One region of the Virgibacillus sp. W0181 genome, then DNA from elsewhere that is predicted to be linked to it. Evidence: riboswitches for the same ligand, from Rfam matches in the RefSeq annotation. Region 1 holds a riboswitch; the other holds the start of a gene.

Region 1 (15,808 bases):
GTACCGGGAACGATAGGACCGAGAACTTTCGTGCATTCCGGATAACGAAGTGCTAAAATACCGCATCCTAAGGAATCTTTTAATACGTAGCGAGCGGTCGTATAAGCTTCCTCACTCGTAATTTCCTTGTTTAATACATAGTCGGCGATTTCCTCCAACAATTGATCGGCTGTATTTGTTTCTACCTGCAATATACTCTTCCTTTCCCCATATTGTTGTTTGTTATGTCGAATCATGCTACAATTTTTAGTTGGCGGGCGGAATTCAACTCCCCAGTTGATCTACTTATACTGCTCGCCGATATAATTGACACGTGGTCTGAAAAGTCGATTATTTGCATGCTGTTCCGTTATATGTGCACACAACCCTACAGTCCTAGCACTGAAGAAGATTGGTGTATACAATTCAATTGGAATGCCAAGCTTCCAATAAACCGGAGCTGCATAGTAATCTAAATTCGGATATAAGTTCTTTTCCTCCTTCATAATGTCTTCGCCTGCTTGACACATTTCAAGAAGTGTATAATCTCCTTCTTCTTCACACAACTCCTTTAATGATTCTTTCATAATCAATGCGCGAGGATCCATTTTTCGCATGTAGACACGATGGCCAAAACCCATAATTTTTTCTTTATGATGGAGCTTTTTCATAATGAGTTCTTCAAAGTCTTGTACGGATTCGGCTTCAAGCAACATATACATGACCGCTTCGTTTGCGCCACCATGCAAGTTACCTTTCAAGGATGCGACGGCTCCGGTTAAAGCACCGTACATATCAGAATTCGTCGACGCGATAACTCTTGCGGCAAAAGTGGAATTTGGCATCTCGTGTTCACTATATAGCAATAGGGAACGATCAAATATTTCACTTTCTTTTTCTGTTGGAACTTTCCCGGTTATCATGTATAAAAAATTAGCACTGTAAGATAAATCCTGACGTGGCGGTACTGGATCTTTTCCATTCAGGATGCGGTAGCTGTTAACGGTGATCGCAGGTATTTTGGCCAAAAATTCGTAGCCACGACTGTTGTTCGTTTCTTGAGACCGATCATCGAGTTTTTTGTCAAAGCCTGCAAGTCCGGAAATGCTCGTTCGTTGTCCGTCCATAGGATGTGTATCTTTCGGCAACATTTTTAACAGATCGTAAATGGTATTTGGGACGTCATAGTTTGTTTTTAATCGTTCTTCCAATTGCTTTTTTTCTTCTTGATCGGGTAAAGAACCTTCGAATAAAAGATGAACAATATCCAAGTAATCATTTGACTTTGATAATTCAATTAAGTCGTGACCTCGAATGACGATCTTCTCCAATTCCGTATCAAGTAATGAGATTGCCGTCTCAGACGCAATGACGCCATCCAGTCCAGGGGCAAATTTTGTTTCCGCTTTCATAGTATTCCTCCTCTAATGTAAGAACTTAGTTTTCTAAATCAATTTAATGCGTGTGGTAGGAAAGAAACATTTAATTATTTGTAATAATTCGAAGTAACACCTCCTGATCTTCATCTTTGCTTTTTCGGGAAATGTCTCTTTTACAATAAATGGTATGTATAATGATAGCATATCATTTGAATTTAAATATTTCAATAATTGCTAATGTTTGTGTTCCAGGAAAGTTGGATGAGACTAGATTTAAAATCATTAGCCATTAAAAATTGAAGATAACGTGAATAAACATCGTTTATAAAGTTTTAAGTCCTATCTTTGAAATTCAAATTTCAGTTAACTGGAATCAAAATACTTAATTAATAGTATTTACTTTTACAAAAAGAATGTTAAACTAATATGAAAACTGAATACTTGAAATTATTCCTTCGGGGTCGGGTGCAATTCCCAACCGACGGTGATGAAGCGTCTAGCTTCTTAGTCCGTGACCCGTGCGGCTCATTATGCCAAGCGGTGGACCTGGTGAAAGTCCGGGACCGACAGTTATAGTCTGGATGGGAGAAGGAATTTTGGATAGTCAAGCATCTAATAGTGGGCATTTATTAATGATACGGATAGTAGTATTTATTTTTAAACGTTCTGTTGTCCGGAGTGAAATGCGTAATAATACGTTTATTTCAAACATAAATGTCCATTGACTAGAAGTCTATTTATTTTGCTTGCTTATCTTAAAATTCGATCCTAACGCCTCTGAAGTGTATTCAGGGGCTTTTTATTATGCAAAAACAGAAAGGAGAGCTATGTTAAACGATCATTATTACATGAATTTTGCTTTGTCACTTGCGAACATGGCTTATGGGCAAACAAGTCCGAATCCTCCAGTTGGTGCAATTGTCGTTAGAAAAGGGGAGGTTTTAGGTTTTGGCGCTCATTTAAAGGCCGGAAATGCCCATGCGGAAGTGTATGCATTACAAATGGCTGGATCAAAAGCAATGGGAGCTACTTTATATGTAACATTGGAACCGTGCAGTCATTACGGTGAAACGGCTCCGTGTGTGGATCTGATTATCGAAATGGGTGTGCAAAGGGTTGTTGTTGCAATGGTCGACCCGAATGAAAGGGTAAAAGGTAAGGGGATAGTTGCCCTAGAAAAGGCAGGGATAGAAGTAGATGTTGGTGTTTCACACAAAGAAGCGCAGAAAATGAACGAAGCATTTTCTCATTTTGTAGAGACAAAAACACCTTTTGTCACTGTTAAAACAGCCACTAGCTTAGACGGTAAGACAGCAACAGTCACTGGGGAGAGCAAATGGATAACCGGGAAAGAGGCACGTCTAGATGTGCACCACCATCGGCACTTGCATGATGCCATCCTTGTGGGTGTTAATACAGTAATAGTTGATAATCCAAGTCTTACCACTCGTTTGCCAAACGGAGGAAAAAATGCGGTACGGGTCATTTTGGATACGCATTTGCGCACGCCAGTTCATGCAAAAGTTATTACAGATAAGGAGTCCGATACGTGGATTTTTACAGGTTGTCATGTGTCGGAAAAACAAAAGAAGATGTATGCAAAACACGAGCGTATACAAATCATCACATTGGAAACTGAAACGGTATCTATTAAAGAAGTACTGAAAATATTAGGGCAGAATGGGATCATGTCTTTATTTGTAGAAGGCGGTGCGGAAATTCATGGTTCATTTTTAAAAGAAAAGCGAATAAATCAGTTGATTGCTTATATTGCCCCAAAGCTGCTTGGCGGTAAAAAAGCAGCCCCTTCCATTGCTGGTGAAGGTTTTCAATCTATAGCGGATAGCTGGAATTTGAGTATCGACAATGTGGAAAGAGTTGGAGAGGATATTAAAATTACAGCTGTGCCTGAAAGGACGGATAGCGATGTTTACGGGGATTATTGAGGAAAAAGGAAACATAAAAACGATACAGAAAACATCTGAACAATCGATAACAATGACTATTGGGGCCGTGAAGGTTTTGGAAGATGTAACAATTGGGGACAGCATCGCTGTAAATGGGATTTGTTTAACGGTGACAACCTTTTCTTCCAATGACTTTCAAGTGGATGTAATGCCGGAAACAATTAAGTCGACATCTTTAAACGACCTGATAACAGGATCGGAAGTAAATTTAGAGCGCGCAATGAGGGCGGATAGTAGATTTGGCGGGCATTTTGTTTCTGGTCATATCGACGGTGTTGGTGAAGTGATGAGGAAGGAAAAGACGGCAAATGCTGTTTACTATGATATTAAAGTATCGACTGAATCTCTCGATCTTATTCTGGAAAAAGGCTCGATTGCAGTCGATGGCATTAGCTTTACCATATTTAATGTACGTTCGAATATAGTTACGATTTCGCTTATTCCTCATACCGTTGCAGAAACGACGCTCGGGCAAAAATCGGTAGGTGATATCGTGAATATTGAATACGATATGCTAGGGAAATATGTGCAGCACATGCTTCGTGCCCGACTATCCAATCAAACAAATGGAATTAACGAAGAACTTTTGAAAAACACCGGCTTCATTAATGAATGATGTGGAGTCGGAAAATGACGGAGGTGTTTGTATATGTTTCATACGATCGAGGAGGCAATGACCGATTTAAAAGCAGGTAAACCAATAATTGCAGTCGATGATGAGGATCGGGAAAATGAAGGAGATCTCGTCACATTATCAGAAAAAGTGACACCGGAAATAATCAATTTTATGATAACCCATGGAAAAGGGCTCGTATGTATGCCGATCACTAACGACCTAGCAGCGGAAATGAAGCTTCCAATGATGGAGCAGGAAAATACGGATCCATTCGACACTGCTTTTACTGTGAGTGTTGATTATAAAAATACAACAACTGGAATAAGTGCGAAGGAGCGCGCAGATACAATCAAGATGTTGATAGACACCAACGCAAAACCTGAACACTTTAGAAGGCCCGGCCATGTTTTCCCACTCATCGCAAAGAATGGTGGTGTATTGACTCGTTCCGGGCATACAGAAGCGGCAGTAGACTTGGCAAAACTTTGCGGTGCATTTCCTTCGGGAGTCATTTGTGAAATTATAAATGGGGATGGGACGATGGCACGCGTCCCCGATTTATTAAAGATGGCTATTGAATTTGATCTTAAAATAATTACGATTAAAGATTTGATGATGTATCGGAAAAAGCATGAACAGCACGTGAAACGGGAGGTTATGACTACTTTACCTACCGAATATGGTGCATTCAATATGGTAGGTTATACGAACGATATAGATGAAAAGGAACATATAGCACTTGTAAAAGGAAATATTAATTCCGAAAGCACGATCCTCACGCGAATTCATTCGGAATGTCTGACAGGCGATGTTTTTAGCTCATATCGTTGTGATTGTGGACCACAACTACATCAATCACTTGCCGAAATAGAAAAAGCAGGCCGTGGTGTTTTAATTTATATGCGTCAGGAAGGTCGGGGGATTGGGTTAATCAATAAATTACGTGCATACGAGTTACAGGATGAAGGCTTGGATACGGTAGAGGCAAATGAACAATTAGGGTTTTTATCGGATATGAGGGATTATTGGCTTAGTGCACAAATTTTAAAGGATTTAGGCATCCACCAAGTTAATTTAATGACGAATAATCCGGCTAAAATTACAGCATTAGAGTCATTTGGAATAAGGGTTAATAAACGCCTTCCGATCGAGGTGGAATTGCGAAATGAAAATAGAATGTATATGCATGCCAAATGTGAAAAAATGGGGCACCTGCTGAATTTTCATCAATAAGGAGAGGGATTATCATGGATAAAGTGATTCAGGGAAGTGTCATCGGGACAGACCTTAATATAGGGGTTGTTGTAAGCAGATTCAATGATTTCATTACAAGTAACTTATTGACAGGGGCAGTCGATGCATTAAAACGCCATGGCGTTAAAGAGGAGCAGGTGGATGTCGTATGGGTGCCAGGGGCATTTGAAATTCCATTGACAGCACAACGGTTGGCGAAAAAGGACTATGATGCAGTTATTGCCCTTGGTGCTGTTATTCGAGGGTCAACACCTCATTTTGATTATGTTTGTGGGGAAGTTTCTAAAGGGGTTTCCAGTGTATCGCTTCAATACGAAAAACCGATCATTTTTGGTGTATTGACAACCGATACGATAGAGCAAGCACTGGAACGTGCAGGTACAAAGACAGGAAATAAAGGGGCGGAATCAGCAGTTGCCGCCATTGAAATGGCTAATTTATTAAAGGAAATATGATTTGGATGTAAAAAGGTATAAATTCACATTTTAATTAAAACCACATTTAGGCTTATTGTTTGAGCAGGACGTCGTTGATATGGTAGATGAAAGCCAAAAAAAGCTTAGGAAAAAGTAATTAAGCGGAGTAAAGAGAGATAAACAAAAGAAGTGCAGAAGTTAAAGTGCCCGACTGGTGCAGGTTTTCCGTCTCCAAGTCGGGCGCATGTAGTTCTATATATCTTTCTCCAATTGTGCTTTTCTTTTTTCAAATCCGGGTTTTCCTAATAATGCAAACATATTTTCTTTATATGCTTCGACACCAGGCTGATCGAATGGGTTTACCCCTAATAAATAACCACTTAATGCACAGGCTTTTTCAAAGAAGTAGACAGCATAACCGAATGAATAAGCATCCAATTCCGGCAATTCAATGACTAGATTTGGAACGCCACCTTGTTTGTGAGCAAGCAGTGTACCTTGCAATGCTTTTTGGTTTATTTCATGAATTGTATTTCCTGATAAGTAATTTAGACCATCTTCATTCGTCTCTGATTTTTCCACCTTTATTTCCTTTTTCGGTTCACTTACAGATAAGATCGTTTGAAAAAGATCGCGACGCCCATCTTGAATATATTGTCCAAGTGAATGAAGGTCTGTAGTATTGTTTACAGAGGCAGGAAAGACCCCTTTTCCATCTTTTCCTTCACTTTCTCCAAATAGTTGTTTCCACCACTCAGCAAAATAGTGTAATTGTGGTTCATAGTTAACGAGTATTTCGATTGTTTTTCCCTTGTTATATAAAATATTTCGAATTGCTGCATACTGATAAGCCGGGTTATCTTCAAGCGTAGGATTTGATAATTCTTTTCTGGCTGCTTGAGCTCCTTGCATCATTTGATCAATGGAAATTCCACTGGAGGCAATCGGTAATAAACCAACCGCACTTAATACCGAATAGCGCCCACCAATATCATCAGGAATAACAAATGTTTCATAAATCTCCTGATCTGCAATTGATTTCAATGCTCCTTTTTCCTTGTCAGTTGTGACATAGATACGCTTGCTGGCTTCTACCTTTCCGTATTTTTTTTCAATCATTTCTTTAAAGATACGAAAGGCGATTGCAGGCTCTGTCGTTGTCCCGCTTTTGGAAATAACATTAATTGAAACATCTTTATTTTTGAGAATATCCATTAATTCGCTTATATATGTCGAGCTCAAATGATGACCAACAAATATGACTTCTGGTGCTTGTCGCTTTTTTTTGGAAAGATGATGGCTAAATGTATGTGTCAGCATTTCAATCGCTGCTCGAGCTCCCAAATAAGAGCCTCCTACGCCAATTACGAGCAATACATCTGAGTCATCTTGTATTTTTTTTGCGCACTCCTTTATGCGTGCAAATTCAGCTTGGTCATAGGCTACGGGCAGGTCGATCCAGCCTAAAAATTGATTCCCCAAACCTGTTTTGTTATGTAAGTGGTCATGTGCTGATTGAACAGCATCATTCCATTGCCGCAGTTCAGTTATGTCAAAGAAATCTGTTGCATAATCGTAATTCAGTGTAATGTGTGTGATCTTGAACTCCCCCTGTAAAATTGTATTGAAAAACAGTTTTATTACGGTGAAACATCCGTGTGATTTCTATCTCGACATACAGGTTAGTAATTGAAATCATTGCTTTAGTATTCATTCTAAATAAAGAAACAGAAAACGTCTACAGCAACACACTATACTGCAGACGTTTAGGTAATGATATACAGCGGATTTCATGTAGCGAAGGGGAGATGTAGAGTGTCAATGTTTGTTGAAAAAGCGCACGAATGTTTGAGAGGTTTTAATGCAAGTTGCGAAGCGTTCGATAAATTAATTCGCTTTCATCATATTGCTTGTCATTTGTTGTAAAATCCGGCGCATGAGTAATAATTCCTCGGGTAATATTCCTTCGAGCAGCTTCGTCTGTTGAGTCTCCCAAATCTTTGACACTGGTTCTTGTAGCTCCTTGCCTTTTTGTGTTAAAAATACATTTATGCTTCTGGCGTCATTTTCCGCTTGTTTGCGATAGACAATATTATTTTGTTCTAGTTTTCTTAACATATTGCTTAACGTGGATGCTTCACACCCAATTTGCTTTCTCAGTTCAGTTTGGGTAATCCCGTCTTCTTCCCATAAAACACATAATGCAGATTCTTGTCCTACGTGAAGATTAATATCACGAAATTTTTCGGCATACTTTCTTCGTGTTTGCTTATTTAATGTTTGCAATAATTCTCTTATTTCATTTTCAATCATGCTATACTTCTCCTGTTAATTGTTAGTAACATAATTATATCAATTGATGATGAGGTGGTCAAAACAGCCTGCCTTTTGTTTGATTATACTAGTCATATTTATCAAGTAATAGGATTGGTTGACATTATTATTTATGTGCGTTTTAATTAGTGTACTAAATATTATTTAATAGGAAAGACACGTGATTGATTTATACATATTTACCTAAAGAACACGGGAGGTTTTATAAATGAAGTTGTCGATACTCGATTTAGCAACGATTTATAATGATGAAACACCATCACAATCATTGCAAAACTCGACAGAACTAGTGAAGTTGGCAGACCGTTTAGGCTATACGAGGTATTGGTTTGCAGAACATCATAATGCAACGTTTCAAATGAGTACGTCCCCCGATTTGCTAAGCGCACATGCAGCAGCTCTAACGAAGAATATTCGTATTGGTTCTGGTGGAATTATGATACCGAACCATAGTCCTTTGAAAGTAGTTGAGAACTTTTCTATCCTTGAGGCATTACACCCGGGTCGGATTGATTTAGGAATGGGGAGGGCATCAGGTACAGACGGAATTACCAATGCAGCCTTAAGGAATAACCATGAACCGTTAACTGGAGAAGCGATGATGAATCAATTGATGGAGATCTTTGCATTTTTTAATCGCGAATTTCCAGAAGGTCATCCATATCAAAATATAAATGCATCGCCTGACCCATCGTTAAGACCAGAGATATTCATGCTTGGATCCAGTGATGGAGGTATGCAAATTGCTTCCCAATTAGGGGTAGGTTTTGCCTTTGCGGGTCAAATTAATCCTGATTGGGCGGTATCAATGTTAAAAAAATACCGTGAAAACTTTAATGCCTCACAATATTTGGCACAACCGTATAGTATGCTATCAATCATTGTCATTTGCGCTGATACAGATGAAGAGGCAGGAGACATAGCAGGACCTGCAGAGTTGCAGTGGGCACGGTGGATGACAGGGCAATATAAATATGGACCACCAACATTAGAGGAAGCTCGCGCACACAAGTATACAAAAGAAGAAACGTTAGCGCGTGAGCAAAACAAAAATAAGTTTATTATCGGTAGTGCCGAAAGTGTAAAAAAACAATTAGAACAAATAGCAAAGGAAGCAGAAGTAGATGAAATAATGGTCGCTAATATGATTACAGATAAAGAAGCACGTCATAAATCATATTCGTTGTTGGCAGAAGCATTTAATTTATCTGCAAGTGCAGAATCTATTTAAGAGAGTCATGCAAAATAATCTCGAGGATTTAAGAGAGGAATTTATTTATGAACATGATGAAAGCAATTGTAAAAAAAAGTGAAGCGGATGCGACGTTTTCTCAAGAAGAAGTACGCGTACCGAAAATTCAAGCGAACGAATTACTCGTTCGTATCTGTGCAATAGGTGTCGGTATTCATGATGGCTACTTCTTGCCTAAAGACATGCAATTCCCTTATCCGATTGGCATTGAAGCTGCAGGGATCATTGAGGAAGTGGGGACTCAAGCCGTCGGATTCTCCACTGGCCAACGGATCGCTTTCGTAAGCATGATGCAACCAAAAGGTGGAGTATGGGCTGAATATGCGGTTGTTTCTAAGGACGCCTTAATTTTAAATATTCCTGATGATATGAATTTCACTACGGCAGCAGCGATTCCGGTCGCCGGTAATACGGTTTTAAAAGCGTTTCATTACTTGCCTCTAGAACAAGGTGATTCTTTATTCATTGCTGGTGCATCTGGCGCTATAGGAACATTCGCAATTCAATTGGCGAAAAAGCGAGGAATTCAAGTTGCCAGTTCTGCGTCATTAAAAAACCATGACTATATGCGTTCACTTGGCGCCGACTTTACTGTCGATTATCAGGACCCTCAGTGGCAAAATCAAGTGCAGGAATGGAGGCCAGGTGGTGTAGATGCTGCTCTAGCTATACAACCAAACACTGGAATGACTAGCATAGAAGCGGTTAAAGACGGTGGTGTTGTCGTGCCAGTTTCAGATTATCAACTGAGTAGTGAGCGTAATATCTCTATACATCCCCTTGTTCACCAGGTTGACATTAAGCAAGAACTAACAACGCTAATGGAACAAATTAAAAAGAATGAAATACAACTAACCATCGAAAAAATCTATCCATTTGCTAATGCTCTAGATGCTCTACAAAAAACAACGACACGTCGCGCACGGGGAAAAGTAGTCATTGACCTAGAGGTACAGTAAAAGAATTGTAAGAATGACTTTAAAGTCGTTTATCTCGAACGCTTGAAAAAAGGAATTATGAAACTTGCTAGGTGCTTAACTATCAGGGTAGAACATAGAAGATTGTGGAATACCTGATATATCAGAAACCGGCTCATAATCAAGTTGCATCAGACAAGTAAGTGCCAGGTGCAGAGGTTATTCTGAATACTTCTGTACCTGGCACTTCATTAAAATTACTTTCGGAAAGTCTCAATGAAATTAAGCGTGTTTAAACCAAACAATTTTAATGCGCTTTTGGCTCCCTTCACGCCATGACCAGCTTGAAAGTGTTTGAAAACTGCCCCAAGAAGAACGATGTTTACTAAAACCGCACCAATTCTAACGAATATTTTTCCGAATACAGACATTAACAAAAATACGGAACCAATTAATTCTAAAAGTCCAGCAAATCTCATTGTGTTCCTTGACAAATTAAACCCTTCTTCAAACTGTTTAGCTGCTTTGTCGTCATTTTTCACTTTTGGCAAGCTGCTTTTTATTAATTTATTTGCTACATATCCATTAGAAACATGTTTTAACATTATACTCAACCACTCTTTCTATATTTATTATTCTATCTTTTGCAAGATGTATTAAAATATAACACTAATTAATAAGATAATACCTTTCAATTAAACGCATAAATGTAGACTGTGTCAGTTAACTAACTATGACCAGCATTTAAGTGCGCTTGAATGTTGTTTTACGTGGTCAAGCTGAGAGTTAATTGCGTTATTCAAAAGCTTTTCAACCACACCTTAAATCTGACAACTTCAACAAAACAAAAACGCCCATACATATTGATGTATAAGCGTTTATAATAATGGAGCATACCGGGCTTGAACCGGTGACCTCTTGCGTGCCACGCAAGCACTCTCCCAACTGAGCTAATGCCCCGCAAAAATGAACACAACTATTATTATAGTGCTTTTTTAATTTTTTTCAACTATAAAAGAATGATTTTGTGTGAAAAGGTGATATAATTTCGGTTAGCTGTTCGAAAAAATATGGTTAAGTTGTATTAGGTTTTTAATTACGCGAGCCTCCGAGAATGGAATGTACGCACAAATGCACAGCCTCGTGAAGTTAAAGCGCCGTTTAAAACCAAAAGGCCGTGGCAAAGATTTTTAAATAGGTCAGAAAGTATAGAATTTTGTGCATAGCTGTCTAGTGTAAGCGTCCAGCCCCTCAAGGTCTTAAGCAATAACTCTTCGCGGCAATAAACGCCACTACGATTTCTTGCTTAAGCTATGCCTGAGGCTGACCAGGGCGCTTACGCTTTTTTTGAAAAGTGTTGGACTTAACAGCATAGTAGAAAGAATAGGTGATAGAATGCGGTTGGGGAAGAGAAAGAAGTCATTGTTGATCACTTCCGGTTTATTTTTATTTTTATTTATCATTGTTGCGTTATTAGCCTCGGGCATGCAAGGGTTTTTAATAGATGAAAATATCGCCTATTGGATGGAGCAATATACAGCACCACTTTTTACGGAGGCAATGCATTTTATTTCATTGATCGGTTCAAGTGAAATGATCTTGCTCATTACTGTAGTGTTAGGCCTGATTTTTCTATGGAAACGACACTGGCGCCATTTTTTCTTCTTTTTTACGCTGTCGGTTGGGGCGGTTATTTTAAACTTTTTATTAAAAATGATGATCCAGAGGGAACGTCCGGGAGAAGAAGCAAGTTATATAGAAGTGTTTAATATTTCATTTGACATGCAGTCCTACAGTTTTCCAAGTGGGCATGCAATGCGTGCTACGATATTGTTTTTGTTTTTAATATACTTAGCAGTTCGTTATATTAATAGCTTAGCATTAAAAGTCGTTGCTTGCGTCATACTCACTGGACTGTTGGTAGCTGTTGCTGTAAGTCGTATTTATCTTGATGCTCATTTTGCTACAGATGTGATTGGTGCAATTATCATATCCCTGTCATGGTTTTTTATATGTCTATATTTCTTTTATATCCCAAAAACAAATAAATACCGGTTTTATTTACGATAAATAAAAATCCTTCATTACCTGTCAGGTTATGAAGGATTTAATGTTTATTGGCAAGCTTCTTTTCCTCTTAATAGGCTGAAGCCGGGGATATGGAGGCTAAGAAAGATGTTTATCGAAGGTCTGTTCCAGGAAAAAGTTATTTTCTTCTCGATAAATCTTCATTTAAACTCGCCTCCAGCTTCTTGAAATATATTGTGTAGGAAAACCAAAAAATCACATAGATTACAATGAAAATGATAATGCTGATTAAAATGGGTTGAACCTTTAATGGAATCCACCCAATAAATAGGGCAATGGAAAAATAACAGGCAATGGACAAGCTGAAATGAATGATTGTCTTCTTTAACGGGCTCCAATTGTCATGTTCAAATATAAAAGAAGCAACCCCAAAGAAAATACCGAGAATGAAACTGGCGAGCATGGATTTCCAAATAACGGGTATATTCGTATTTAAGTTGTTGATCATGGCAATCGTTAAAAAGATAAATGTAAATATACCGCCATAAGCAATGCCGAGCATACTTCTTTTTATAACTTCAATAGTCGTAAACATTAGTCCATCCCTCCCGTTGCCAACTTTTCTTTTATAGGAGCCACATATTTTCTTGTAATATACTCTTTATTTTCACTTTGAAAGAAAACGCACAGATTTCCATTGAACGATAGCTCGAATCGTTGAATTTGATTAATGTTTCCGATGACTGATTTTGAAAAACGCATAAAGTCATGTCCTGCCAAAGCCTCTTCTACTTCGTATAACTTCATTTTAATTTCTAGCCGCTTATTACCCATCACGGCAAAGACTTTTCTGTTTTCTGCATAAATATAGTCTATTTTCGATGGATCAAGCAATACCGTTTGCTCATCGGAAATACCAAAGAGCCGCTGCGGTTTTCGTTTTTTAATCATGGAGACGATATCTTCCAGTTCTTTTGTCCATTCCTTAGCTTGAATGGTGATGGACGTATCCTCGTGTCTGTCATCAATATCAATGTTTACTTTCACTCTAATCCCCCCACTGTGGGTAGCGCTAATTTTTCGCTAGTTTTAAAAAATGTGGATAGCGAACAAATGCTGTAATAAATCCTATTATACCGAATGCAAACAGGATGGAAATAGCTAAGGCAAAATCGGAATACTGGATTGTACCTGTCATTGTGTTGGTAAAAGCCTGATGTGCCCAGTATTGTGGCAAAAATTTACTTATTGTTTTTATGATTTCCGGCATCATGTCAATAGGCATCCATAGTCCTCCGATTACGGCACCGCCGAGCGCAATCACTTGTGTAACAGCAATTCCCATATTATCGGTCTTGGCGATAAGTGCGAGCGCCATTCCAAGCCCGGTCACCGTAAACGTTAAAAAGATGGCTAGTATGACTAATAATAACGGTTCACGGAGCGGAACATCATAAACGAGTTTACCAAACAGCAGTAAAACAGTGATCTGGATTAAAACAATGATCATGTAAGGAATCCATTTTCCGAGTAAATATTGAAACGGTGAAAGTGGCGTGCTTGCAAGTCTTGCAGTCATCCCGTTATCACGGTCTTTTATAAATGTAGAAACCATGGTGATCATAATAAAGAACACGAACATGACCGCATATCCTGGGATAATGGAAACAATCATTTGTTCCTGAATTGTTTTTTCTACTCCTGAAGTTAACACGGATATAAATAAAACGGTAAAAATAATTGGTAAAATAAAAGTCCAAAAATAAATGCCGCGATCTTGCATCGTTTTTAATAGCTCAAGTTTTAAAATGGCCAACATTTTCTTTCACTCCTTTGTATATTTCAGATGAGTCATGAGAGGCGGTTTTATGCAATTGACTACTCACGCAGCGTACGACTTGTTAGTGAGAAAAATACATCTTCCATTCGCGGTTGAACAAGTTCAATTTTTTTCAATGGGGAAGCTTGCTTTCTACAGTTCACCAGAATTTTTTCCATCGCCAGTAATGGATTTCTTGTCATAATTAAAAAGCCATCTTGTTTTCGGTGTATATTCCCGACTGATTCAAGCAATTTTTCATCAATGCGTTGCCCTTCAACGTAAACGGACGGAGTAGCGTACTTGATGAGCAGTTCATCGACAGGTCCACTTTCAACGATCTTACCATGGTCAATAAATGCGACTTCATCACATACTTTTTCAATTTCTTCCATATAATGACTTGCGTATATTACCGTACGTCCTTCCTGCTTTAGCTTCTCAATCATATCGAAAATATATTGTCTCGATTGTGGGTCGATTCCTACAGTTGGTTCATCCATAATGATAACTTCCGGCTCATTCATAAGTGCACAGCCGATATTTAAACGGCGTTTCATTCCACCCGAAAAAGTGGAAACTTTATTATTTCCTCGTTCTGCTAATCCAATATAAGCAAGAACCGTTTCTGCGCGTTGTTTTAAATGGAATTTTCTTAGCCCATATAAACGCCCGAAGAAATATAGATTTTGTAAGGCAGTTAAACTTTGTTCCAAGCAAATTTCTTGAGGAACATAGCCGATTTTTTGTTTTATTTGCTGTAGTTTCTTTTGATGAAATTTCATTGTTCCACCATCACTTTGGATAATGGAAGTGATGATTTTTAATAGAGTTGATTTTCCTGCGCCATTCGGACCTGCCAGCCCAAAGCAGATACCTGCAGGAATGGATAGGGACACTCCATCTAATGCGGTCTCTTTTCCGTATTTTTTCGAGACATTGTCTATATGCAACATACAATGCAACCTCCTTCATCGAATAACTTCATTATGGATGAAGAAGAGTTTTTTTAATTCGTAATGTACATAACATGATTGATATTTGGAATAAGATGATGGAAATGGGGGATATGTTTAAAAAGGAAAAAAGCAGCAAGGGCAATAATGCCTTGCCGCCAGAATTACATATCATGCGAAGCGTCTTTTTTCTGACGAGAATGGTTTTTGTTTTTCACTTTATGAGATCCACTGAGTGGTTCTCCGTACGGTTGTTTTGGACTTTGTGGCAAGTCCGGATCTTTTTTTTGCTTCGGTCCTTTCGGTTTTCCTCCCATTGTTACTCACCCCCTAACAAGAGTGTTATCTTAATCATGAATCATATGTGGCAAATTGTTTAAAGGTTCGTTCGTTTTCAATCAGCCCACAGGCACCACATTGGATGCGGTATTTTGGTCCATTATAGGCCATGTGGAAGGGATTCATGTTATCTGATGTAAATTCATCCGTAATCGCACCAGTTTGGGGGTCAAGCTTAACCGGGCGATTGACTTGTTCAATCATATTGAATCTTGTCCGGTTTGTTTTGCAGTTCGGACAACGATAGGCATTGGACATGAAGAACACCTCCTTCATGTAGTATTCCACCATTTTTAGGTGATTATGAAAAAGAGTGTCAGCATTGCACACATAAATAAAAAACGATACTATAAAATAAATGCCTGTAAACGTTTTTAATTGGAGGGATATGGATGACAAGTAAAATTAAAGTAGGAATTGTAGGTTATGGCAATTTGGGGAGAGGAGCTGAAGCTTCGATCAGTCAGCAACCGGACATGGAGCTTGTTGCTGTGTTTTCAAGACGTGGAGCAGTTGACACACTTGATCCGAATGTAGCGTCTTTACATATTG
Region 2 (15,808 bases), on a different contig from region 1:
CATACTTAGCATTAGGCAGTGCTTGTTTCATCTTTAGATTAGTTTCTATAAATTTTTTATCTTCACTACCTGTAATCAACAACGTCGGTACGTGCAACGCGGATAATGTATCCCACCATGACGGCTGTACACCTGTCCCCATATACTGAAGCGATTGCGCCAGTCCTTTTTCCGTATGAGACAATCTTTCTTGCCGAATTGATCGCTTGATTGCGTGCGGCAATGTTTTTTGTGTTTGAAACAATGGAACGCTTTCCCAATAGTCAACAAACCATTTTAGTCCATTCTGTATTACTTTTTCCGCTAATTGATTATCATGTAAGCGTCTTTTTGTTCTATCAGTTTCATTTTCCAGTCCGGGTGAAGCACTTTCAAGTATTAGTGTGGACACTCGGTCTGGGTACAACATTGCAAAGTTTAATGCCGTTCTTCCTCCGAGTGAATATCCGATTACATGTACATCCTCTAGCTTTATGTACTCCAGAAATTCAACCAGATCCGCACTAAAACTCTCCATTGTGCGAGGGGACTTAACAACCGTTTTTCCATGGCCGGGAAGATCGATAGTTATAAACATGAATTGGTGTTTCCAATGATCAATAACTGTTTCCCAAGTCGAACCGCTTCCGGTAAACCCATGTAGCAACAATACCGGTTTACCGTGACCTTGGACTTCATAAGCATACGTTGCATCATCTACAGAAAAATATGAGCTATCTCGAGTCATAGGTTAATAAATCCCTTTCGATTTGATTCCACTTGTCCTGGTGCCACTCCGTATTTTCTGTACGATTTGTTTGGACTTCTATCACTGTTATACCTGATGAAGCGTAACTGTATGAAAGGTAATTTTTTAGTTCTTCTAGTGTATTTGCTAGGTAATATTTACCGCCATACATTTGAACAGCGGGCTGAAAATCAATATGAAGCGGCGTCCCAAACAATTTTTCAAAGTTGTTTTCATTTTTGGACTGTGGTAAAAAGGAAAAAATGCCACCACCATTATTATTTAACAGTAATATTGTCATATTTAATTCGTATTGCTTGGCTGTCAAAAGACCATTTAAATCATGATAAAATGACAAATCACCCAACAAAAGTGTAACAGGTTGATCTGTTGCAGCTGCCGTGCCAAGTCCACTAGATACAACTCCATCTATTCCGCTCGCACCCCGATTGGCAAGTAGTGTTAACGTTTTTTCAGTAGTCATAAAAAAGGTATCAACATCTCGAATGGCCATGCTATTTCCTACAAACAAACTACTGGAATTCGGTATTTCATCTAATAGACATTTGACTGCTGTTCCTTCCGTTAAATCTGTATTTCCTTCATCCATTAGAATGGTTTTCGACCGTTCATTTACTTGTTGCCATTTAACGAGCCAATCGCTATCCGATGCTTTCCTTTCTGGAAGTACAGTAAGTAAATCGTCGCATAAAGAATTTGGTTCACTATATATAAAATTCGTAGCATTCCCGACAGGATCCCGTGAGCCGGCATGTTCTTCCACAACGAATTGCCTTACATCCTGCATTTCTTTAACATAAAAAAGAAAACTTTTAGATATTGGCATGGCACCAAAACGAATAATAAAGTCTGGTTTTAATTGTTCACGGATCGTTGGATTGCGCAATATCGCGTCATATCCTTCAACAATCTGTTCTTTTTCATGTCTTCCCGCACGAAGCTGGGACAGCGGATCAGCCAGCACAGGTAAATGCCATGCAGCAGCCAATTTTGTTATAGAAGAAGCAAGTTGTTGATCCACTTGAGGGCCACAAACAATGAGCCCTTTCTCTTTCCCGTTCAGGAGTGCCGACAGTTCGGCAATATTTGTTTGATCCAATCTTCTTTTACCGCTTGCGACCGGATGAAAAGCACGCAACGAATTTTTTTCCTCTCCCCACATATTTTCCAAGTTAAAATCTGGGATGAGTGGTTCACGAAATGGAAAGTTCAGATGAACCGGACCTTTGTTTCCCGTTTGTGCTTCGTAAATAACGCGCGATGCTTTACTCCGTGCATAGGCCAACATTTGCGGAGAAGCTTCCGGAAGTGCCATGTCATGAAACCATTTCACGTAATTGCTATACATTCTAATTTGGTCAATCGTTTGAGAGGCTCCGATATCGCGCAATTCATGCGGTCTATCTGCTGTCAAAACGACTAATGGAATTCGACTGTAATACGCCTCAACAATGGCCGGGTAATAGTTGGCTGCTGCAGTTCCGGAAGTACAAAGTAATGCCACAGGTTCCATCGTTTGTTTAGCGATCCCCAAGGCAAAAAAAGCAGCCGATCGTTCATCAATGATTACCCAGTCCTTTATACGCTCATGCGCAGCAAGCATCATCGCGAGCGGTGTGGAACGGGATCCTGGAGAGATGACAACATCACGAAGGCCACTTGTAGAAAGCTCATCTACAAAATTCCCGGTATATCTTGTTAACTTTTCCGTATAATTCATCAGGCATCCTCCAAAACAGATAGCATCGGAAGTAGCTTCACATTTGTTTCCTCAAATTCCAATTCCGGATCAGAATCCTTCATTACGCCACATCCTGCAAAAAGTGAAACTTCATCTCCTTGAATTAAACCAGAGCGAATCGCAACGGCAAATTCTCCGTTCTCATTACTGTCCAGCCAACCGACAGGGGCGCCATACCAACCTCTATCCATTTGTTCATGTTCTCGTATGAAAGCAAGTGAAGCATCCCGAGGAACACCACCTAGAGCCGGTGTCGGATGCAATTTTTCTATAATATCAAAAATACTGGCGTCTTCTTTTAATTTCGCTTGAACAGGCGTATATAAATGGTGTAAATTTTTCAAATGATATACAACGGGTTGTGCTGGGATATCGATATCAGTACAGTAGGATTTCATGCTTTTTTTAATCATTTGTACGACGTATTCATGCTCTTCCCGGTTTTTTTCATCGTGGAAAAGCTCTTCACTTATTTGTTTATCCTCTTCGGCAGTGTTTCCTCTCGGAGCAGTTCCTGCCAGACATGTGGATAATAAATCTTTTCCTTGTATTTTCACAAGCCTTTCCGGCGTTGCACCAATAAAGCAATCCTCGTCTTGTTCAAATGCAAAAATATAACTGTTTTTTTGTTTTTCAATTAATTTTTTTAATATAACACTTACTTCTGCTTGTTTATCCAATTTTACACGCATTTCACGGGCAAGAACAATTTTTTTTGCGCGGTTATTTTTTATTTCATTAATTGCTTTTTGCACACTATCAAGCCACTTGCTGATGCCTATTTCATGTTTGGATTCAATTACAGCGGCAGTAGGAAATTTAGTCACCTCATCAATATGGATTAGTTCGTGTATTTGACCCCACTTATTAATGAAATCATCGAAGTAATCGTTTTTCGTTACAACAGTAATCATCGTTAAATAATAATTGTTTTTACTTTTAAGTAATATAAATTCAGGTACGGTAAATTGACTTGATTGGAAGTTTTTCCATAAGCTTTTCTGTTCACATTGCGGATCAAAGGACATTCCGCCCAGTGCAACAACTCCCGTTCCTTCTTCTCTATATGGATCATGGATAATCGCTTCATCAAGCAGCTCTTGCCACTCTTTTTTCGTCACTGCAAACCGAGATTCATCGGCTACAATCTCCAATGCATTTCCAATACCAACAAGAAAAAAATCGTCTGCAGTGCTTGTCCAGAATGTGCGATTTTTATTAAGTCTTTTAGCTGCTTCAAAAAAATGTAATGGATCCGTCGCCTCAATGCGTTTTGTATAACTGGCTATTTTTGTTTGTTTATCTTTGTCAGCTTGTTGAATGGCACGATTAAACAACGTTTCCATCGATTTTTCTTCTACTTCTATCATTTCCTAAACCTCCGATATGCTACTTGAGGACTCCTTCTCCATTTTATGCTCTTTTTCTTCGTTTCTCAAGGAAAGGACTATTAATTTCATGTTTGTATTTCTTATATTGCATTTTCATACGTATATAATGACGATTTTGCCATGAAATTGACACCGCACCCCTAATTCTCTAAAATGAATCTGATATGCACAATTCCAAGGAGAGAAACAGATATGCAAAGTAAAACAGATATAAAAAAAGCTTTAAACGAACGAGATGGTTTCCAAATATGGTGGCGACTATTAAGGCCACATACATTAACCGCCTCTTTTATTCCAGTATTTATTGGCACAATGGCAGCACTACTGGAAGGCTCCTTTCAAGTCTATTTATTTATTGCCATGTTAGTTGCCTCCATACTAATTCAGGCTGCGACAAATATGTTTAACGAGTACTATGACTTTAAGCGAGGATTAGACAATGAGAAATCTGTAGGCATCGGTGGTACGATTGTCCGCGATGGTATTTCACCAAAGACCGTTTACAATTTAGCAATTACATTTTTTGGAATAGCACTTTTTCTTGGTATTTATATATGCATGGAATCCAGCTGGTGGATTGCAGTTATTGGATTGGCTTGTATGCTTTTTGGTTATCTTTATACAGGCGGTCCCATTCCAATCGCTTACACCCCTTTTGGAGAGTTGTGTGCGGGTTTGATTATGGGAACTGTTATTATTGCAATTAGTTATTACATTCAAACGTCTGCACTTTCTGTCGATGTTATTCTTATCTCGGTGCCTGTTGCACTCTTTATAGGAGCCATCCTTCTTTCAAATAACATTCGTGATTTGGATGGTGACAAATTAAACGGAAGAAAAACAATTGCCATTTTATTAGGCAGAAAAAACGCCATTCGCCTGTTAGCATCATTTTTTATATTTTCCTATATTTTAACGATTATTTATATCGTCATGAATATCCTTCCTGTTTGGTCGTTGCTAACACTGTTAAGTGCGAAAAAGGCAGTAGATGTCATTAATGGATTCTCTGGTAAAAGTAACCCAATAGAAATGATGCCCGCCATGATTGCGACAGGAAAAACGAATTCAATCTATGGTTTTTTGCTTGGTTTTTCATTATTACTAAGTGAATATTTCTAAAAGGAGCAATAGAATGGAGAAAATAAACAACACATTGATGAAAGCTCTAGGAATAGAAGTTGTTGCGCTCGATCGCGATTTGGTGGAAATGACAATGCCTGTGGACGATCGAACTCATCAGCCGGCAGGTTATTTGCACGGTGGAGCAAGTGTATTACTCGCAGAAACTGCTGCTAGTGTAGGTGCCTATATAAATGTTGACCCGGAACTGTTTAACGTTTTCGGTATGGAGATTAATGCGAATCATATTAAAAGCAAAAAAACAGGGCTTGTTACTGCCCAAGCTACGCCACTTCATATTGGTAGAACGACAATGGTCTGGAATATTTCAATTAAAGACGAAAAGGACGAATTAGTCTGCTCCTCACGATGTACCATTGGAGTTGTTCCAAAGAAATAATATGACAAATAAAAACTCGAAAAGCGGAGCATGTCCGGCTTTTCGAGTTTTTTTAAAAAGTATAAAACTTTGCACATAGCTGTCTAACTTAATTACCCAAATTTCATTTGTTTTTGTTCAATCCAGCTTCTCATTCGAATAAACAGTGGAACAAAGAGTATCCCAACAATAATACCTTTAATTAAGTTAAATGGCAGCACACCGGCCATAACCGAAACCCATTTTATCTGCTCATTCATTTCCATCCCAATAAGCCATGAATACGCCGGTAAAATAATAATATAATTTAAAACGCTCATTCCGACAGCCATAATGACCGTGCCGGAAACAAGACCAGAAATGACACTTTTTACACCTTTATATTTATGATAGAGTACAGCAATAGGAACAGTAAACATGACACCGGCCAAAAAATTTGCTGTAACTCCGATCGGGTCACTTGCGCCTCCGATCACCAAATATAAAATGTTTTTTATTGCTACAACGAGCACACCGGCAAAAGGCGAAAATATAAATGCTGCCATTATTGCAGGTACATCACTAAAATCAATTTTTAAATAAGGTGGTAGAAACGGTAGCGGGAAATTCAAAAAGAACAACCCGAGCGAAATAGTCCCCAGTAGGGAAATAATAATAAGCTTTAACAATTTTGATGATCGCATTGTTGAATGCATCATCGATCTCCTCCTTCATCCTATATCGATCCATATCTATTGATGAAGGATAAGCCGTATTTGAAAATCATTTTTTTCTAATGAAAACTAAAAACCCTAAAACCATTTGGCTTTAGGGCATAATTATACATAGGAAAATGGAATGTGTTTACATCCATATCAAAAACGGCTTCATCTTCTCCCATCCAGACTGTAACTGTCGGCCCCAGACTTACACTGGGTCAACCGCTAGGCAATATGCCGTCGCGGGTCACGGGCTTGGAATGATTACACTCCTTACCGTCGGTCGGGAATTTCACCCTGCCCCGAAAATGGAATCGATATTTAATTACTTATTATTATACAGGTTTTAAAAAATTATGCAACATATCACCGTAAAAAATTAATCTTCCAGTGGATTTAAGCTTTCCTCTCCAGTTAAAGAGGCAATCATTGTGACGAGTAATTCAATGACTTCTTCCATATCTTTAAAACTTGCTGTTTCAACTGGTGAGTGCATATAACGCAAAGGTAATGAAACGAGAGCTACTGGAACCCCTTTACCTGTCACACGCATTTTATCCGCATCTGTACCTGTCGCACGAGGCGTTAACTCGTATTGAACTTTTATTTTTTTCTCACGGGCGGCACTTTCCAGCAACTTATTTATTTTAATATTAATTGGAGCACCCTTTGCAATAACGGGGCCTTTTTCCAGACGTATGTCGCCATGTTTATTTTTATTCACACCAGGATAATCTGTAGCAAACGTAACGTCACAAGCAATCGCCATCGACGGTTCTATTGCTGCAGCAGCAAAATAAGCTCCGCCCATATTCGTTTCCTCATTCACCGTACTTGCCGCATACACCCCTACATGACAATCTTTTTTCGAAAGACGTTTTACGATTTCTGCAACAATAAATGCACCCGTACGGTTGTCCAATCCTCTACCGGAAATATAACGGTCCATTAATTGTTCCGGGTCTGTTTTATATACAGCCAAATCACCTATTTGTACTTGCTTTTCGGCTTCCTCTTTAGATTTAAACCCACAATCGATAAATAAATCGTCCAAGCCGAAGTCATTTTTTAATCCACCGTGATGTTGGGCATTTACTCCAATTACACCGACGGGTTTTCCACTATAACCAAGCACAGTCACCTTCATCCCGACAGCCGCTTTCGGATTAATCCCTCCCATTTTATCAAAATGAAGAAATCCTTCTTCATCAATTCGATTAATAACGAGCGCAATTTCATCGCAATGTCCTGCCAGTAAAACTTTAAAAGGATTATCCGGGTTCAATACTGCAATGGCATTACCTGCATGATCAGTTCTTATTTCATCTGCATATGGTTGTATATTTTTAATCCACTTTTTTTGAATTTCGATTTCATTGCTTGACGGTGATGGTGTTTTCAATAGTTCATACAAAAACGGTTTGTTTAATTGGATCAAATTTATTTCCTCCCACATTCATTCTTTTTCTTATCATAGCATTATAGCGTTAAATCATAAACAGAGCACTTCTATTTACGATTAATTATTCGTCAGATAAACTGTTATTAAGTTATCGCACATTCATTTTAAATAAGGAGGCGTTTGCATGCATTTAAATGATTGGTTTGAAAAAGGCGCTGCACCCGACACGTATATGGATTCGTTGGAAAAGCATAAAGAAGGGTTTTTCCATATTTATAATCATTTCAAGCTCCCAAACGATGATAAGGAATTTTTGCAGAATCTACAAGAAAACAATCTGCGTGTTATTGTATTGGCAGAACCTTGGTGCGGTCATTGTATGCTTAATATCCCAGTCCTGCTTCGGCTTTCCGAGAAGGCCGAAATGCCAGTAAGTTTTTTAGCACGTGATAAATATCCTGAATTAATGGATCACTATTTAACAAATGATAAACGTATTATTCCTATTTTTGTGTTCATTAATGAACATGGAAAAGAAATTGCAAAATGGGGGCCGCTTGCACCAAAGACAAAACAATTTACAGACGAATTAAAAAAAGAACTACCGCCGAAAGATGACACTAATTATCAGGACAAATTCCAGGAGGTTATCACGCATTTATCAAAAACGTTTATAGAAGATGAAGCGTTTTGGACTGCTTCCTATGAAGATATTAAAAAGGAATTGCAACAAACCCTTTAAATACCGGGATTTAACATACATATAATGTTAAAGCCTGTATTTGCTGAATTAACAGTTTTTTGATTGACTTCGTTATCTATGCTACTATAAATGAATCTGTTTAAATTGCTTAAACTAAATATAGGAGCTGTTCAACAATGATAAACAACCTTGAAGTAGGTCAAGTGACAACTGGAAAAGTAACTGGAATTCAGTCTTACGGTGCTTTTGTTGCCATCAGCGATGAAATACAAGGACTCGTTCATATTTCCGAGATTACACATGGTTTTGTAAAAGATATTAACGATCATTTAAGCGTTGGTGATGAAGTAGACGTAAAAATTGTAAAAATTGATGAAGCGAATAATAAATTATCGCTTTCCATTCGTGCAACAGAAGAACAACCGGATAAACAACCTAAATCAAAGAAAGCGCCAATGAAACAGGAACAACCACAGGAAGATACAGGTTTTAATACGTTGAAAAATAAATTGGAAGAATGGATTGAACAATCCACCGAACGTGAAAATATATACAAAAATTAACCCTAATTCCATGGTTAACGAAACGAAAGCTTTCTCCGTTAAGTGCGGAGAAAGCTTTTTTGATTTTTTCTTTTGACGAATGATTTGATGTTTGCTCAAGTGAAGTCACTCATCCGATTAACGTGTGCATTTTTCAGGAACCTAAATTAAATATCTGTTCTTGGTTCTTGTTCCTTATTGCTGATAAAATCCCGATCCGGTCTAAATAGTAAGGATAAACTAATTAAACCGCTAATTCCGACCAATGTATAAATAACCCGCGCAAAACCTGCTGCCTGGCTACCCTGGCCAAAGATTGCCGCAACTAAATCGTATTGAAATAAACCAATCAAGCCCCAATTTATTGCACCTATAATCATAATTGCCAACGCAGCTCGTTGCAATCCACTCATTCTATCCAACCTCCTTTTTCATTAGTCTACCTATACAAACGTCAACAAATCCAAAATCAGAATTTAGGATTTGAACATCTGCATAATTCACCGGCAAAAACTATATTCACCAGTGTATAATATTCTTTACAAAGAAAAAGGAATTATACGAGTCGTATTTAAATCTGATTCAAACAGATTGAGCAAAGGATTATCTCTTAGAAAATTAATTCAATAGTCACTGAATAAATAATCATACTGCGGAAATATATATTGGTGTTTCAGTTATACAAAATCAAATAAAAAAGTGATAATTGATGTTTAATATTTAATTACGAGGGTATACTAAATATCGTAAGACTTTCTCGTATTCCCCCTGTAAGCAAAGCGATTAATCGCTTTGCTCTTTTTTTATGTTTATTTGCTATGACCCTCTCACACTTTTAATAGACAAACTGCCATCCATGTACATTTGTTGTATATTCGTTATAATATTCATATAAGGACTATAAAAGGAGAATTCAATGAATTTATTTCATGATGTATACAATCGAAAAATGACAAAATCATTTAAATGGGATGCGATTGATACCATTTTCAAATCGAATGATGTGCTGCCTATGTGGGTTGCCGACATGGATTTCAAAGCACCGGAGGCAGTAAATGAAGCGATCAAACAACGCGCAGAACATGGCATATATGGATATACCATAATTGATCAACCTGTGAAGGACTCCATTATTGACTGGATTTCTAATAACCATAATTGGCCCATTAATGATGAATGGCTTTCTTTTAGTCCAGGCGTCATTACCAGTTTACATGTCGCCATTCAAAATTTCACGGAACCAGGTGATAAAGTCCTGCTTCAAACACCCGTTTATACGCCTTTTTTTCAAATTATTAAAGGCGGTAATCGTCAAGTTGTAGAAAGCCCACTCACCTTAGAAGAAAACTACTATCGGATTGACTTTGCAGACTTTGAAAATAAATTAAAACAAGGAGTAAAAGCGTTTATCCTATGTTCGCCTCATAACCCTGTCGGTCGGGTCTGGACTAAAGATGAATTAAACGAAATGGCAAGGCTATGCTTGAAATATGACGTCCTTATTTTAGCGGATGAAATCCATGCCGATTTAATTTATCCGGAGTATAATCATATTCCAATTGCGTCTTTGAGCGAGAAAATTGCTGACAATACGATTACTTGCATGTCGCCGACAAAAACGTTTAACTTAGCGGGATTGAAAGCATCCTACATTATTACAAGTAATGAACAGAAACGAGCAATCATTAATGAAGCACTGGCTCGACAAGGGTACAGCATGCTAAACACGATTGGTGTTGTAGCAATGGAAGCAGCGTATAAACAAGGTCTACCATGGCTCGAAAAGTTAATGAAACTGTTGGCGACACATAAAAATTTTGTAACCGAACAGCTGGAAGCAAACACAACGTTAAAAGTAATTCGTTCTGAAGGAACTTACCTGCTATGGATTGATTGCAGTTCGTTAGGTATGAATAATGAGGAGTTACAAAAATTTATGATTGAAAAAGCCAAGGTAGGTCTAAACCCTGGGATTGCTTACGGGGAAAACGGCGCATCCTTTATGCGAATTAACATCGCTTGTCCGCGTAAAACACTAGAAGATGGAGTTAACCGAATTATTCATGCAGTCGAACAGATTGAACCAAGAAAATCTTAGTGTACTTATCCGTAAGAAACTTTCACCCAAAAAGTACGTATGTGAGTAAATCCTATATAGAAAAAATCGCGTCTTTTCCACCGCGGTCTTGAAGTATAAAATTACCCGACTGCAAAATTCCAAAAAGCCTGGCTAATCCAGGCTTTTTTATGCTTCTTCCTGTTCTTCATTGAAATCGGTCGGATCACTCGGCTCTTCCTCTACTTCAGCACTCGCTGCAATTTCCCCACAAATAATTCGTTCCCCCGAATCCCCGCCTGGCTGACTAACTCCATCATCTTGCTTTTCTGTAATAATTAATGAAGTACCTTCTCCCTTTAACAATGACTTTTTTCCATCAAGAAGAGTAGCTTCCGCCAACATCAAATCACCTTCAACAAGACCACCGGCATCTGCTTCAATATTCGGAAGATCACCTAAATGAGCCCCTTCCGGATGCATTAAGCCATGTTCTTTCCCATCCGGATTCAGATGGTTGCCTGCGCTTTTATAATCGGGACCTTCACATTTTGGATACTCATGCACATGAATACCATGGAAACCAGGATTTAATCCTTCGAGTTTCAATTTGATATTCACACCCCCGGTCGTTTCAGACAATTTCGCTGTCCCGACCATATCTCCGCCCGTATTATACATGTTTATTGTTTTTACCGTTTTTGCATTCGTCTGACAGGCGGATAAAGCAAATACAAGAATAAAGAGATAAAGAAAACGCATATATGTTGCTCCTTTAGGTTTGTTAAATGGATGTTTATACTTTTTAGTATCCACCAAAACAGCTGTGCATAAACGTCATTCACTTATCTATTTATCCGGCTCGACCACAAAGGTTTCCAGGTCAAACCTCGCAATTTCTTTATCATTAATTATTAAAATAAGTTCAGCCTCGTAAGCGTGTTGTTTCAGTTTATTTATTTCAACTTTCAGAGCCAAACAAAAAGCCCCTCATGAGGGGGGCGGGACATTTAATCCTTTGATTTATCATTATCTATCATTTGATTAAAATTTTTATCATCATATTTTTCATCAAATAGCTGCTCTTCTTTTTTTGATTTTTTATAAACCAGATACATTGCTGCGATTGCGCCAATCATAAATATGACAAGCATAATAAAAGCTGGAATATAATCGGATTTATCTTCCGGAAAATATAAAAATTCCATCATAATAATCACTTCCTTCATCACTGATTATAGCAAATTATCCCTATTTAAAAAATAGAACAAGGTATTATTCGCCAATTTGTTCTTTTTTTGACACAATAGATAGAAGAGATAAAAAAGGAGGTTAAAGGGAAGTGTCGAATATAAATATTGGAGATATCGTACGAGCGGGTTACAATTCCGGGGAATACATCGGAAAAGTTATGGAAGATCGCCGAAACGCTTACCTTGTTGAAGTACTTGCTGTTTTAAACCATCCCAAACAAGGAGATCTGCACAATCCCGGAAGCGTGAACGGTGTTGCTTTCCATGAGCGAAAAGCTTTAGCCTTCTCCGAAAAAATGAATGCGGGAAAACGAAGAGTTAAACCGTATGACGGAGAAATCCCGAATTACAATGATTCGCTTAAAAAAGCAATAGCGAAATTAAAGCAAGATCTGAAGACATCCGATACTGCATATAATCAAGCTGCGTTGACAAAACTAACAGATCTCGAAAAACATTTTTACAGTAAAATTTTATAAAAAACTCATTTGAGATGGAGGACGTAATATGAGTATACATATTGGTGCCGAACAAGGTGCTATTGCCGAAACGATTTTGCTTCCGGGTGATCCATTGCGCGCTAAGTATATCGCCGAAAATTATTTAGAATCAGTTGAACAATATAACGATGTTCGAGGAATGTATGGGTTTACCGGGACCTATAAAGGAGAACGTATATCTGTACAAGGTAGTGGGATGGGCGTTCCATCAATTTCTATTTATGTAAATGAATTAATCCAAAGCTATAATGTAAATAAATTAATCCGGGTTGGTACATGTGGTGCACTGAAAAAAGAAGTCAATATCCGCGATGTCATTTTAGCCCAAGGCGCCACAACGGATTCCCAGGTAAATCGCATGATCTTTTCCGGTATAGATTATGCCCCGCTTGCTGATTTCAAGCTGTTAAAAACCGCTTATGAAATTGGGATGAACAAAGGGAAGGACATACAGGTCGGCAATGTTTTCACAAGTGACACATTTTACCGGGATAATGGAGAGCAAGTGAATGACCTGCTGGCCAAATATAATGTATTGGCAGTGGAAATGGAAACAACAGCATTATACACATTAGCAGCAAAATACAATTGTAAAGCATTGTCCATTTTAACCGTTTCCGACCATGCGGTGACTGGTGAAGCCACTTCAGCGGAAGAACGACAAACAACGTTTCATGAGATGATGGAAATTGCCCTTGAAACAGCTATTCAACCCTAATATTCGGGACGATTTTTGCCTCATCTCGGCAGAAAGGATGATGCCCTTTGATACATTTGCTTTTAAATTTCCCTTTGTTAGCCGCAATTACCGCAATCGTTTTTGCTCAAGTCATAAAAGTGCCAATCAGGCTCATTCTTACAAAAGAATTTGTACCGGGACTTGTTTTTAGTACTGGCGGGATGCCAAGCAGCCATTCCGCAGCGGTTGCAGCTTTAACAACCGGGGTTGGAATTTTAGACGGAGTGGCTTCCACTTCATTTGCAATTTCATTTGTATTTAGCATCATTATTATGTTTGATGCAACGGGTGTACGCAGACAGGCAGGCGAACAAGCGATTTTATTAAATCAGCTGATGAAAGATTTTCAATATTTCATAGAAGAAGCGAAAGACTGGAATAAAAAAGCAGAGTATGAAAAAAGAAAAGAGTTAAAGGAATTACTCGGCCACCAACCGATTGAAGTACTCTTTGGTGGATTATCCGGTGTGGGTATCGCATTTCTGCTTTACCATATCTAAAAAACCCCCTTGTCCATTTGAGATTGCTTAAATGGATAAGGGGTTTTTCGTTTATCACGCATTAACGGGCTGTAATACCCCCACCTCTATACGTGAAAAAAGTTAAACGTGAAGGTGGGGGATAAACAGCCCGTAAATCCCTGATTCTGTTCAACTAACATTCAGTGGGGGAGGAAAGGAAACCCCCACTGAATGAAGTTTCACTTTATTCTGCTCTAATTTTATCTCTGAATACTTGCAATGCTTTATTTTCATTTAATAAAGCGAGATCATCTTCTGTTATTTCACCATTTCCGCTTCTAACGACATATACTTCCACTTCTTTCTTGCCCCACTCGGAATAAACTTCTTCAGTCGTTGGATAGTATAAATCGATTTTGTTGCCTTTTATTGCTCCACCTTTGTCTGCAACGACACCATAACCATAATCAGGAATATACAAAATCGTTCCCAACGGATAAATCGACAAATCGGCTGCAATCGTGGAGTATAAATCACGTTTAACTTTCACTCCGGAAAATGTTATTCCATATTGCGGGTGATCTGGTGTCTTCCCCGTTGATTCCACGCCTGCTGTGTAACCCGTTGCAACTACAGTTTCGCTCGGATATTGCTCAAAATTCACTGCTTCCTCCAACGTTTTCGGTCCTTCTATTTGTTCACTAGAAATATATTGCTTCGTTTCCATCCTATGATTCAACTTTTTTTCTTCCAACTGAACAGACCGATATTGCCCCTGATTATCGATCTCAGCAGATGCGAGCTTTGATTCGGCTTGAGCCCATTGGTGAATATCGGTAAAGTTAATGTTGGAAACTGAAGAAACAGTTACATAAAAGGCCCCAAAAAATAGCAGCGTCATGGTAAACCTGCGAATAAACTTGAATCTATTCATAAATAACACCTCTTTGGATGTCATCTTTTCCAATAGAACACAAGTTTATTCATATTTTATAACTTTTTATACCAAGAAACGCACAATTAAAACATTTGATACCCACTTTTACGTAGAAATTTAATTACAAATCCCGAGACAATTGTCCCTGCAAACCCAGAAGCCAAAATAATAATATCAACAACTGTTAAGCTTACAAGTCGGGAACCGGCAGTTGCAAAAGAATCAACTGGATTGGTAATATATTCTATCGTGGATATCCCATCCACAATCAAAACAACAATAATTGGATAAATAATTGCCATGACCCACGTACGGCGGATTAGCATATTTAAAATAAATGAAATACCAAAAAATATAACAAAATATAAAAGTATGGAAACAATCAACTGAACCAATGGCTAAACCCCTTCCGTTTCCAATCATATCGTAAAACCGGTAAAAAGCAAAAATAATTACGTGAAGATATTAAACTTACCTTTTCGCATCATTAATCTCAATCCGCCTATTTTATATAAATAACGATTTTCAATAATCTTTTTCATTACCATCGCTTTCCATCCGAACAATTTATGGTCATTCAAGATAACACCTACTGCATCATCTACACCTAAAGAAGCAACTGTACCGCGTAGGTTTGGTTCAAACAATGCAAGTTCATTTCGATCAATCAATGCTCTTATATTACGAGCAACGAGCTCTGCTTCCTGAATAGCAAGTTGTGCGGTTGGCGTGCAAGGCTGATTTGTTTGTTCATTCATAACGAGCGCACAATCACCGACTACGAAGACATCCTCATAATCTGGGGTAAGCATATCGTTTCTTACTTTAACTTTTCCTTCATCTGTTTTAAAACCGGACTGCTCGACAATTCGATTTCCCCGAGCACCTGCCACCCATATCGTAGTCATCGTCGGAATTTCTGTTTCTATTCCATCTTTTTCATATACAACCTTATCTTTGTGGCATTCTTTGAGTAAGGCTCCAGTTACAAATTCTACACCGCGTCCTTCCAACGAATTCATTGCATACTCAACCAGTTGCGAATCAAATCCGGGCAAAATAGTTGGTGCTTTTTCAATATTAATAACACGAACCATTGCTTTATCAACATCGTACTCTTTGCAAAGTTCAGGTAC

The links. A riboswitch is a leader RNA that binds a small molecule or an ion and turns the genes downstream of it on or off. The one in region 1 is predicted to bind FMN.
Region 2: it holds a riboswitch for FMN, as region 1 does, so the genes downstream of both, ACLIBG_RS06725 (ECF transporter S component) here and ribD (bifunctional diaminohydroxyphosphoribosylaminopyrimidine deaminase/5-amino-6-(5-phosphoribosylamino)uracil reductase RibD) in region 1, are expected to answer to the same signal.

The regions. Positions count from the first base shown of each region.
Region 1 covers NZ_JBPYCR010000009.1:61,354-77,161, forward strand. Annotated here, with positions in the region: gene ACLIBG_RS05840 (bifunctional 2-methylcitrate dehydratase/aconitate hydratase) at 1-236, opposite strand, end outside; gene mmgD (citrate synthase) at 282-1,391, opposite strand; FMN riboswitch at 1,806-1,955, shown strand; gene ribD (bifunctional diaminohydroxyphosphoribosylaminopyrimidine deaminase/5-amino-6-(5-phosphoribosylamino)uracil reductase RibD) at 2,186-3,304, shown strand; gene ribE (riboflavin synthase) at 3,285-3,941, shown strand; gene ACLIBG_RS05860 (bifunctional 3,4-dihydroxy-2-butanone-4-phosphate synthase/GTP cyclohydrolase II) at 3,975-5,174, shown strand; gene ribH (6,7-dimethyl-8-ribityllumazine synthase) at 5,189-5,650, shown strand; gene ACLIBG_RS05870 (glucose-6-phosphate isomerase) at 5,864-7,210, opposite strand; gene ACLIBG_RS05875 (MarR family winged helix-turn-helix transcriptional regulator) at 7,499-7,924, opposite strand; gene ACLIBG_RS05880 (LLM class flavin-dependent oxidoreductase) at 8,154-9,176, shown strand; gene ACLIBG_RS05885 (NADP-dependent oxidoreductase) at 9,224-10,156, shown strand; gene ACLIBG_RS05890 (hypothetical protein) at 10,372-10,722, opposite strand; tRNA gene ACLIBG_RS05895 (tRNA-Ala) at 11,002-11,074, opposite strand; gene ACLIBG_RS05900 (phosphatase PAP2 family protein) at 11,516-12,184, shown strand; gene ACLIBG_RS05905 (DUF3021 domain-containing protein) at 12,321-12,737, opposite strand; gene ACLIBG_RS05910 (LytTR family DNA-binding domain-containing protein) at 12,737-13,189, opposite strand; gene ACLIBG_RS05915 (ABC transporter permease) at 13,215-13,961, opposite strand; gene ACLIBG_RS05920 (ABC transporter ATP-binding protein) at 14,021-14,917, opposite strand; gene ACLIBG_RS05925 (small acid-soluble spore protein P) at 15,082-15,234, opposite strand; gene ACLIBG_RS05930 (DNA alkylation repair protein) at 15,269-15,514, opposite strand; gene ACLIBG_RS05935 (diaminopimelate dehydrogenase) at 15,649-15,808, shown strand, end outside.
Region 2 covers NZ_JBPYCR010000011.1:15,797-31,604, forward strand. Annotated here, with positions in the region: gene menH (2-succinyl-6-hydroxy-2,4-cyclohexadiene-1-carboxylate synthase) at 1-727, opposite strand, end outside; gene menD (2-succinyl-5-enolpyruvyl-6-hydroxy-3-cyclohexene-1-carboxylic-acid synthase) at 714-2,468, opposite strand; gene ACLIBG_RS06710 (isochorismate synthase) at 2,468-3,859, opposite strand; gene ACLIBG_RS06715 (1,4-dihydroxy-2-naphthoate polyprenyltransferase) at 4,073-5,002, shown strand; gene ACLIBG_RS06720 (hotdog fold thioesterase) at 5,016-5,402, shown strand; gene ACLIBG_RS06725 (ECF transporter S component) at 5,495-6,079, opposite strand; FMN riboswitch at 6,246-6,393, opposite strand; gene ACLIBG_RS06730 (M20/M25/M40 family metallo-hydrolase) at 6,459-7,517, opposite strand; gene ACLIBG_RS06735 (thioredoxin family protein) at 7,666-8,223, shown strand; gene yugI (S1 domain-containing post-transcriptional regulator GSP13) at 8,361-8,747, shown strand; gene ACLIBG_RS06745 (DUF378 domain-containing protein) at 8,894-9,139, opposite strand; gene ACLIBG_RS06750 (MalY/PatB family protein) at 9,643-10,824, shown strand; gene ACLIBG_RS06755 (superoxide dismutase family protein) at 10,972-11,544, opposite strand; gene ACLIBG_RS06760 (hypothetical protein) at 11,632-11,760, opposite strand; gene ACLIBG_RS06765 (hypothetical protein) at 11,793-11,993, opposite strand; gene ACLIBG_RS06770 (kinase-associated lipoprotein B) at 12,125-12,514, shown strand; gene deoD (purine-nucleoside phosphorylase) at 12,543-13,253, shown strand; gene ACLIBG_RS06780 (divergent PAP2 family protein) at 13,304-13,774, shown strand; gene ACLIBG_RS06785 (3D domain-containing protein) at 13,980-14,669, opposite strand; gene ACLIBG_RS06790 (YuiB family protein) at 14,756-15,067, opposite strand; gene ACLIBG_RS06795 (NAD(P)/FAD-dependent oxidoreductase) at 15,125-15,808, opposite strand, start outside.